3 regions of the Nocardia sp. CA-290969 genome follow, and region 1 is predicted to be linked to each of the others. Evidence: riboswitches for the same ligand, from Rfam matches in the RefSeq annotation. Region 1 holds a riboswitch; each other region holds the start of a gene.
What was found. Region 1 has a riboswitch for S-adenosylmethionine ahead of ACQEVO_RS11320 (aminotransferase class V-fold PLP-dependent enzyme). Riboswitches for the same ligand answer to the same signal wherever they lie in the genome.

Region 1 (3,265 bases):
TCGAGATCCAGCGTTGCCGGGTCCTTGTCGACCGAGTTGGTACCGGCGTTGAGGACGAGCAGGTCCACCCGGTCCCCGGCCGCGGCCACCGCCGCCTGCGAGAGCGCCGGATCCGTCAGGTCCCCGACGATCGCCTCGCCGCCCAGTTCCGCGGCGACCTGCCGGACGACCGGATTGCGGTCCACCAGGATGCACCGGACGCCGTCGGCCGCCAATCGCCGCGCGGTGTGCTCGCCGATACCACCCGCCGCCCCGGTGATCACTGCGGTTTCTGCCATCTCGAACTCCTTCAGCGCGACCTCTCCGAAACAGAGAATATGCTTTCCGAAACACAGAATGCAATTCTGACGCTACTGGAGCCGGGTCGCTGACCTGTTCCGCCTGGTGAGGCTGATCCACGGCAAACCCGCGCTGGTCCGTCCGGCGGGGATACTCAGCGCCGGTTGCTGAGTGAGGTTGAACTGATAGGTCTACGGAGGCCGGTCCGGCCGGTCGGACGAACCGGCCGGGAGCACTCGGCCGGCAGCGGCGGAGCGCACTTTCCGGACGGTGCGCTCCGCCGCTGCGGTCGCCGAGTGGCGGGCCAACGTTGATCGCTGTGGCCGTTTGCCCTATGGATTATCTGCGGCCGTGGCACGAGCGTTGACCGGTGACAGCGGTCCGGGCCTCACCGGTACCCGCGCGATTCTCATACCGCGCAGGGCGCGGCGCCTGCGGCGGTACCGGGGGCCAGACCCGGGCGGGTCTCCGGGAACGGGTCCCAGCGTCCCGCGGCGCAGACGTAGTTCCAGCGTGGACCGTGGGCGACCAGTGCGGCCACCGCGTCCAGTAGCCGGTCGATATCTTCCTGCGTGGTACCCAGGCCGATACTGGCGCGCACTGCCGCGTCGATGCCCAGCCGGGCGAGCAGGGGATGCGCGCAGAATCGGCCGTCCCGGACGCCGATCCCGAATTCCGCGGACAGATACGCCGCGACCTGTCCCGGCTCGAAACCGTCCACGGTGAAGGCGACGATCCCCACGCTGTCGACTTCGCCGAGGCTTGCGGCCGTATCGGCTTCACCGCCGGCGACCGAGCCGGAGTTGCCGGCGTCGGGTTTCCAGATCCGCAGGCACTCGACACCCCGGGTCGCGGCGAGGCCGGTGCGGAGCCGGTGCGTCAGGGAACGCTCGTGCGCCTCGGCCTCCGGGCCGAGTTCGGTAAGGACCTCACAGGCCCTGGCCAGGGCCGCAGCACCCAGCACATTCGGCGATCCCGCTTCGTGCCGCTGCGGTGCGGGCGCCCACTCCGTGCTGTCGACAGTGACCTCCCGCACCGCGCCACCACCGGAGAGGTAGGGCGCCGCGGCATCCAGCCAGTCCCGGCGCCCGGCCAGCACGCCGGCGCCGAACGGGGCATACAGTTTGTGCCCGGAAAGCACCAGATAGTCGATACCGGTGGCGCGCAGGTCGATTCGCCGGTGCGGAGCCAGCTGTGCCGCGTCCACCAGGATCCGTGCGCCGCACTGGTGCGCCAGTTCGGCCAGACGGTCGAGGGGCAGCACTTCGCCCGTCACATTGGAAGCCCCGGTGACCGCCAGCAGCGCCGCGGGTTTCGCGCACAGCTCGGCCGCGAGCCGCTGCAGTGTCTCGGCGACGGTATCGGCCGCGCGCACCACCCGGCGCCCCCGGTGTTCCCACGCCAGCAGGTTCGCGTGATGTTCGATATCGAGTACCACGGTATCGCCGGGAACGCAGCCGGCCAGCAGATTCAGCGCGTCGGTGGTGTTGCGGGTGAACACCACCACTTGGTCGTCGGCGCAACCCAGGAATCGGCCCACCGTTTCCCGCGCCGCCTCGTAGCACTGTGTGGAGATCCGGGAGGCATACCCGGCCCCGCGGTGCACGCTGGCGTAGTAGGGCAACAGCTCGGCGACCCGGTCGCTGACCGGCGCCAGCGCGGGTGCACTGGCGGCGTAGTCGAAATTGGCGTAGGTCCGGGTTCCCCCTTGTACCAGGGGAACTCGCAAATCGGCACCGGAAACTCGGGCGAGGGTACCGGTCCGGTCGAGTACAGCGGTCATCACGCAATCCCATCGGCTCTGGGACTCCGGTGAGGAATGGTAGACGGAGTCCGCGCTTGCCGCGCCTGGTCGAGCGGCGGCCAGGTCGTCACCCGGGGCACCCCACCGCGGAGGAGGGTTGCCGGCCAGCAAGCCGGGGCTTGACGCTGGCACTCATGACCTGCAGCGAGAGTTTCAGATGCGCCCGCGAATGTCAACCCGTGTGGTCGGGCCCGGAGCGCTTACCGGCGTCGCAGATTGCGAGCAGCAATTCGCGTATTGCTCCCGAATCGGCGCCGCAGGCGGGCAGTGAGCGCCACTGTGCGGGCAGGGGATCCGGTACTCGCGTACTGCTCGGCTTCGCCGTCCGCGGTGCGTCTGCAGAGCCACTACCTGCGGAAATAGTTGAGTATCATGCGCGTGATATTGGTGAGGAAGGTATCGCGGGGGATATCGGGCTGGTCGAGGATGTAGCGGACGGTCAAGTGTTCGACGGTGCGCACCAGCATCCAGGCGGCGGTCGGGATATCCGTATCGTCGTGCAGGCGGTAGCCGCGCAGGGTGAGTGCGGCGCGGGTGAGGTCGGCGATCTGGTCCTCGAAGCTGACCACCGTATGCTCGACACTGAGCCGGGGTGTCTGCTCGACCACCGCGCGCAGCAGTTCGGGCTGATTACCGAGGGCGTCGAGCAGTGCTGAGATCGACTGGCGCAGAGCCACTTCCGGAGGTTCCGGCATATTCTCCAGGACCTGTGCGCGGACCCGGTCGGAGACCTCGCTGTTGTAGCGGTCGATGGCGGCGCCGAGCACCGCGTCCTTGTTGGGGAAGTACTGATACAGCGATCCCGGGCTGATTCCGGCGGCCCGGGCTATCCGGTTGGTCGAGGCGCCCTCGTAGCCGTGCGCGATGAGCACGGCCTGGCCGGCATCGATGATGCGCTCCACCATCTCCTTCGAGCGTTGCTGGCGCGGGGTCCGGCGGAGGCCGGCGCGAGGTACGGGCGGCATCTCAGAATGCGAATTGAACGCGAGCAATTATTCGTGTCAGCATTCGCTCATGCTGCCACAGGAGCCCACCACGAGCCCGCCGGGCGGGGAATCAGACCATGCCCACGAGGGGAACCGGCACCGGTTCGACTACTACTTCCGCACCGGGATGCCGCTGCGACCCCCACCGCCGCGGATCGCCCCGTCCGGTCTGTGGTTCGAAACCCGGAAACGGATG
Region 2 (3,265 bases), 3.2 Mb from region 1:
CTGCGGGTCCCGCCCGCCACCCGCACCGCACGCGAGGGGGTGGCCTGGACCTTCGGGCTCACGGCGCCGGAGTACGAACCGGTCGCGCAGACCTGACCGGCCGGATCTGGAACAATCGCACCCGTGACCCACGCCGAGACCGTGACCGAGGACGACCCCGGCACCGGCGGCCGCCTGGCCGTGTTCCTGCGCTGCCACCTGCCCATGGTGGTGGTCGTCGCGGTGATCGCGGTCGCCGTGGTTTTCGTCGCGCAGGACCGCTGGCGGCGCGGGGCGTTGTTCTTCGGCGGCGCGACGCTGATCGCCGCCGCCTTCCGGCTGTGCCTGCCGACGGTGCGGGTGGGGCTGCTGGCGGTGCGCAGCAGGCCGTTCGACGTGGGCGCGCTGACCCTGCTGGGCAGCGCGATCGTCTTCCTCGCCGCCACCATCAACACCCTCGGGGTGAGCTGAACCGGCCGCCTCAGCGGTGTTCGCGGGCCAGATCCATCGTCTGGACCAGCAGCTTCCCGATGGTTTCGGCCTCGGTGAGGAATCCGTCGTGGCCGTCGCGTGAGGAGATGACCTCGAAATGCCGGCAGCCCGCCAGCCCCTCGGCCAGTTCCTGCTGGGTGTGCAGCGGGTAGAGCCGGTCGGAATCGATACCGCCCACGATGCACGGCACCTCGCTGTGCGCCATCGCCGCCGCGATCCCGCCGCGGCCGCGGCCGATATCGTGGCGGTTCATCGCCTCGCTCAACAGCACATACGTAGCCGGATCGAACCGTTTGCACAGTTTCTCGGCCTGGTACTCGAGATAGCTCTGCACCGCGTAACGGCCGCCGTCCCACGGATCCTCACCGGCCTGCGGGCTGTTGGCGAACCGGCTGTCCAGCTCGACCTCGGTGCGGTAGGTGAGATGCGCGATCCGCCGCGCGATACCCATGCCGGCCATCGGCGCCCGGCCGGTGCCGTGATAGTCGCCGCCCTGCCAGTCGGGGTCGCCGGTGATGGCGGCGATCTGGGTGCTCTGTGTACCGATCTGGTCCGCGGTGGCGCGCGGGCCGACCGCGAGGACCAGCGCCGAGGCGATGCGCTCGGGGGCGCAGAGCATCCACTCCAGCACCCGCATACCGCCCATCGACCCGCCGACCGCCGCGGCCAGCCGGTCGATGCCGAGCACATCGAACAGTCGAAGTTCGGCGGTGACCTGGTCGCGGATGGAGATCTCCGGGAAGCGCGACCCCCACGGGGCGCCGTCCGGCGCCGGGGACGCGGGGCCGGTGCTGCCCTGGCAGCCGCCGAGCACGTTGGTGGCGACAACACACCAGTCGTCGGTGTCGATCGGCGCGCCCGGCCCGATCATCCCGTTCCACCAGCCCGGTTGGGGATGGTCGGCGTCCGGTTCACCCACCACGTGGGAGTCGCCGGTGAGCGCGTGCTCGATGAGCACCACATTGTCCTTGGCCGGCGACAGTTCGCCCCAGCGCTGCACGGCCAAGTGGACCGCCGGCAGCTGCGCGCCGTTCTCCAGTGTCAGGTCGCCGATATCGATCACGCCGAGGGTGCCGTCTGCCGGGGGAAGCTGCACCATGGGCACCGCCGCTGTCTGTTCGGTTCCCACCGTCACGCGAGCGCTTCCACACGCTCGGTCGTACAACCCGGCAATACCCGGGCTGCATCAATCCGGCTCCGGACCTGCGGCGCCGGAGGCGACGCCGAAAACACGGCGCGGGGGATACTGCCATCGGTCATATCGTGCTCCAGAAAAATTGGGGGTTGCTCGCCGCGACGCTGCGAGTGCCGGGCCCGAGGCGACCAGCACCGGCACATAACGGCGACCTCCTGACATGCGCTTGCTCCCGGCTTTCGGAAGCCCGGTCATCACCCGGAGCACCCCACCGCAGCAGGAGGGTTGCCGGCCAGCGAGCCGGGGCTTGGCGCTGGCGCTCATGACCTGCTCAATATGGTAGCGGGGCGTCGGGTGGGATCGAAATCCGCATACGCCGCCACCAGGTAATCTTGTGGCGAGATTCACCCTGTGAGATCTCACGACCGGGGCTGGCTGCACCGTGAGACAACCCGAAGCAGTACGCTCGTCTTGGTTACACCAGACGTCCCGTGGACAACGCGGGATGTATACGTTGTCTGTTGAACAGCTGGGGTCCGCTCACAAGCGTGTTCGCCTGGCCGTGCAATGAGGGCACCAGTCTTAGGAGGACACGAAGATCCATGTCCAAGATCAAGGTTGAAGGTACCGTCGTAGAACTCGACGGCGACGAGATGACCCGGATCATCTGGCAGTTCATCAAGGACAAGCTGATCCACCCGTACCTCGACGTGAATCTCGAGTACTACGACCTCGGCATCGAGTACCGCGACAAGACCGACGACCAGGTCACCGTGGACGCCGCCAATGCCATCAAAGAACACGGCGTCGGCGTGAAATGCGCGACGATCACCCCGGACGAGGCCCGCGTCGAGGAATTCGGGCTCAAGAAGATGTGGCGGTCGCCCAACGGCACCATCCGCAACATTCTCGGCGGCACCATCTTCCGCGCGCCGATCATCATCTCCAACGTTCCGCGCCTGGTCCCCGGCTGGACCAAGCCGATCATCATCGGCCGTCACGCCTTCGGTGACCAGTACCGCGCCACCGACTTCAAGGCCTTCCAGGCCGGCACCGTCACCCTCACCTTCACCCCCGAAGACGGCAGCGAGCCGATCGTGCACGAGGTCGTGAAGATGCCGGAAGAGGGCGGCGTCATCATGGGTATGTACAACTTCAAGAAGTCCATCGAGGACTTCGCGCGCGCCTCGTTCAACTACGGGCTGCAGCAGAACTACCCGGTCTACATGTCGACCAAGAACACCATCCTCAAGGCGTACGACGGCATGTTCAAGGACACCTTCCAGGAGGTGTTCGACGCCGAGTTCAAGACCCAGTTCGAGGCGGCCGGCCTCACCTACGAGCACCGGCTGATCGACGATATGGTCGCCTCCTCCATGAAATGGGAGGGCGGCTACGTCTGGGCCTGCAAGAACTACGACGGCGATGTGCAGTCCGATACCGTCGCGCAGGGCTTCGGTTCGCTCGGCCTGATGACCTCCGTGCTGCTCACCCCGGACGGCCGGACCTGTGAGGCCGAGGCCGCGCACGGTACGGTCACCCGGCACTACCGGCAGCATCAGCAGGGCAAGCCGACCTCGACCAACCCGATCGCGTCGATCTTCGCCTGGACCCGTGGCCTCGAGCATCGCGGCAAACTGGACAACACCCCCGAGGTGA
Region 3 (3,265 bases), 4.7 Mb from region 1:
CGTACGTGGTCGGCGAATCGGGTCTCACCACCGCGCTGCACGAAATCGGCTACGTCCTCACCGACGTGGACCCCGACTACGTGGTGCTCGGCGAAACCCGCACCTATTCGTTCGAGGCGATCACCACCGCGATCCGGCTGGTCGAACGCGGTGCCCGGTTCATCGCCACCAACCCCGACCCCACCGGCCCGTCCCGCGACGGGGTCCTGCCCGCCACCGGTTCGGTGGCGGCGCTGATCACCCGCGCCACCGGCCGCGACCCCTACTACATCGGGAAACCCAACCCGCTGATGATGCGGTCGGCGCTGCGCCGGATCGATGCCCATTCACAGACCAGCGTGATGATCGGCGATCGGATGGACACCGATGTGATCTCCGGGATGGAAGCGGGTATGCGCACGATCCTGGTCACCTCGGGTATCTCCACCCGGCATTCGGTGGAGAACTACCCGTACCGGCCCACTATGACGCTGAACTCGGTGGCCGACCTGGTGGGCCGGGTCCGGACCCCCTTCACGGAGCCCACCGCTCAACCTGGGTGAACCGATCAGCGCAGGGCGTGATCGAGGTCGCCCAGGAGGTCTTCGATGTCTTCCAGGCCGACGGATACGCGCACTACTCCATCCGAGAGGCCGATACTTGCTCGGCCTTCCGGGCCCATCGCGCGGTGGGTGGTGGTCGCGGGGTGGGTGATGAGGGTTTTGGCGTCGCCGAGGTTGTTGGAGATATCGATGATCCGCAGCCCGTTGAGTACTTCGAAGGCTCGTTTCTTGGCGGCGTCCTCTGCTGCCTTCAGTTCGAAGGTCACCACGGTGCCGCCACCGCTCATCTGGTCGGTCGCCAGTTTGTACTGCGGGTGGGATTCGAGGAAGGGGTAGCGCACCCAGCTGACCGCCGGATGCTCGTCGAGGTATTTCGCGATCCGCAGGGCCGAATCCGCCGACTGCCGGACCCGCAGCGGCATGGTTTCCAGGCCCTTGAGCAGCGTCCAGGCGTTGAACGGGCTCAGCGCCGGGCCGGTGTGCCGCATGAGTGTCTTCACCGGGCCCTCGATGTACTCCTCCGACCCGAGGATCGCGCCGCCCAGCACCCGGCCCTGGCCGTCGATGTGTTTGGTGCCCGAGTACACGATCACGTCCGCGCCGAGTTCGAAGCCGCGTTGCAGCAGCGGGGTGGCGAAAACGTTGTCCAGCACCACTTTCGCGCCCGCGGCGTGTGCGAGCTCGCATACTTTGCGCACGTCGACCAGGGTCTGCATCGGGTTGGCGGGGGTTTCGAAGAACACCGCGGCGGTGGGTTCGGACAGCGCCGCCTCCCACTGCTCGAGGTCTTCACCGTCGACGAAAACGGTCTCCACACCCCAGCGCGGCAGGATTTCGTTGCACACCACGAAACACGATCCGAACAGGCTGCGTGCCGCCACCAGCCGGTCGCCCGCCTTCAGCAGCGCGCCGAGCGCCACGAAAACGGCCGACATACCGCTGGCGGTGGCGAAACAGGCCTCGGCGCCGTCGAGCAGACGCATCCGTTCCTGGAACATCGACACGGTCGGGTTGCCGTAGCGCGAGTACACGTAGTGCGGGACGTCGCCGGTGAACGCCGCCTCGGCGGCTTCCGCGGTGGCGTAGACGAATCCGGAGTTCAGGTACAGCGCCTCGGAGGTTTCCTCGAAGCCCGACCGGCTCAGGCCGCCGCGCACCCCCAGCGTGGCCGGGCCGACACCTTCGGGCAGTGCCCGTTCGAACGCGCCGCCGCTGATCACGACTGCCGCCAGGGCAGGCCGTGGGCGCGCCAGCCGGCGCCGCCGCGATGCCCGAACTCGTCCAGCGGACCCTCGAAACCTTCCGCGACGTTGTAGGCGGGCGCGATCCCGGCCGCGGTCGCGGCATCGGCGGCATGCGCGGATCGTTGACCCGACCGGCACAGGAACAGCACCGGGGCGTCGGCAGGGCGGTCGCCCAGCGCGGTGCGCAACTGGTCCAGGAATCCGGTGTTGCGCGCGCCGGTCGCATCGACCCATTCGACCAGCAGTGTCGGCTTGGCGACGGAACTGGTGTCGGGGACGCCGACGAACTTCCATTCGGCCTCGGTGCGCACGTCCACCAGGACGGCGTCGGGATTGTCGGCCAGCAGTTCCCAGGCCTGCTGTGGACCGATATCACCTGCGTAACTCAACGTGAACCTCCTGCGAATCCGCACTTGCCGCATCCGTTCGATGCGTGCCAGGTCGTCACCCGGAGCACCCCACCGCGGAGGAGGGTTGCCGACCAGCGAGCCGGGGCTTGGCGCTGGCACTCATGACCTAATGGATGAGATTGCCCGGACCTCCCCGGCCGTGTCAAACCCCAGTTGACGCCCGGCGGTAAATCATTCGACCGGCCGATTGCACACCTTCCACTCGCCGTCGGTGTGGAACATCCACCAGGTCGATGTCTCCTCGTTGTCCTCGACCCGGCTGGTCACTTCGATGGTCGCGGTCTCGCCGTTGACCTGCACCGGGCCGAATCTCGTGATCTCGATATCTTTTCCGGTCTCGCCGGGTTGCAGCCGCGGCGCCAGCGGGGAGCGGGCGGGAACGAACCCCGGGCAGACCGCTTCGCGGGGCGGTTCGGGTCCGTAGCGGCTGCTCACTTGGGCGAAGTCGCGGACCGCGCCGGCGATCCGGTCGGATTCTGTGACATTTTTCTCAACGGGTGCCAGCAGGCCGGTGAGCAGGATGCCCCCGAGAATGAGGACCGCGATCACCGCGGCCACGACGAACGGCGTGATCGTGCGCCGTGCCGGGGTGTCATCCGGGTCGGTGGCCGCCGGGTCGTCAGCGGGTCCGGAATCGCTCATACCCATGATCATCCCTGGTCCCCGCGGCGGGGGCACGCCCGCACCCCGATAGAATTGCAGGAGACCGCGGGTGGACGGCACAGCAGTCGCCGCGGGGACGTGGGAAGACGTAGCGCGAACCGGCTGCCCGAAACGGCGCGATGACGGCGCATACAAGCCACGCGTCAACTTAGCCTAAGCTAAGCACAACGCCAGTGATTCTTTCGACCGATAAGGGTGCGCGTAACAGATGACCGAGCAGAAGGAAGCGAATCGCCCGCTTCGGATCGCGATCGTGGGAGCTGGTCCGGCGGGTATCTACGCCGCTGATGCGTTGATGAAATCGGATGCCGAGGTCTCGATCGACCTGTTCGAGCGGATGCCCGCCCCCTTCGGGCTCATCCGCTACGGCGTCGCGCCCGACCACCCGCGCATCAAGGGAATCGTC

Region 2: linked by a shared signal. The riboswitch ahead of metX (homoserine O-acetyltransferase MetX) and the one ahead of ACQEVO_RS11320 (aminotransferase class V-fold PLP-dependent enzyme) in region 1 are both predicted to bind S-adenosylmethionine.
Region 3: linked by a shared signal. The riboswitch ahead of ACQEVO_RS32430 (rhodanese-like domain-containing protein) and the one ahead of ACQEVO_RS11320 (aminotransferase class V-fold PLP-dependent enzyme) in region 1 are both predicted to bind S-adenosylmethionine.

Annotation. Positions count from the first base shown of each region.
Region 1 covers NZ_JBNJNJ010000001.1:2,426,471-2,429,735, forward strand. The annotation lists gene ACQEVO_RS11315 (SDR family oxidoreductase) at 1-278, opposite strand, end outside; gene ACQEVO_RS11320 (aminotransferase class V-fold PLP-dependent enzyme) at 689-2,062, opposite strand; SAM riboswitch class IV at 2,110-2,223, opposite strand; gene ACQEVO_RS11325 (TetR/AcrR family transcriptional regulator) at 2,431-3,048, opposite strand; gene ACQEVO_RS11330 (oxygenase MpaB family protein) at 3,098-3,265, shown strand, end outside.
Region 2 covers NZ_JBNJNJ010000001.1:5,652,177-5,655,441, reverse strand. The annotation lists gene ACQEVO_RS25885 (DUF6745 domain-containing protein) at 1-96, shown strand, start outside; gene ACQEVO_RS25880 (DUF3017 domain-containing protein) at 205-450, shown strand; gene metX (homoserine O-acetyltransferase MetX) at 461-1,570, opposite strand; SAM riboswitch class IV at 1,824-1,934, opposite strand; gene ACQEVO_RS25870 (NADP-dependent isocitrate dehydrogenase) at 2,209-3,265, shown strand, end outside.
Region 3 covers NZ_JBNJNJ010000001.1:7,084,416-7,087,680, forward strand. The annotation lists gene ACQEVO_RS32420 (HAD-IIA family hydrolase) at 1-542, shown strand, start outside; gene ACQEVO_RS32425 (O-succinylhomoserine sulfhydrylase) at 548-1,762, opposite strand; gene ACQEVO_RS32430 (rhodanese-like domain-containing protein) at 1,759-2,175, opposite strand; SAM riboswitch class IV at 2,191-2,303, opposite strand; gene ACQEVO_RS32435 (Rv0361 family membrane protein) at 2,368-2,838, opposite strand; gene ACQEVO_RS32440 (FAD-dependent oxidoreductase) at 3,068-3,265, shown strand, end outside.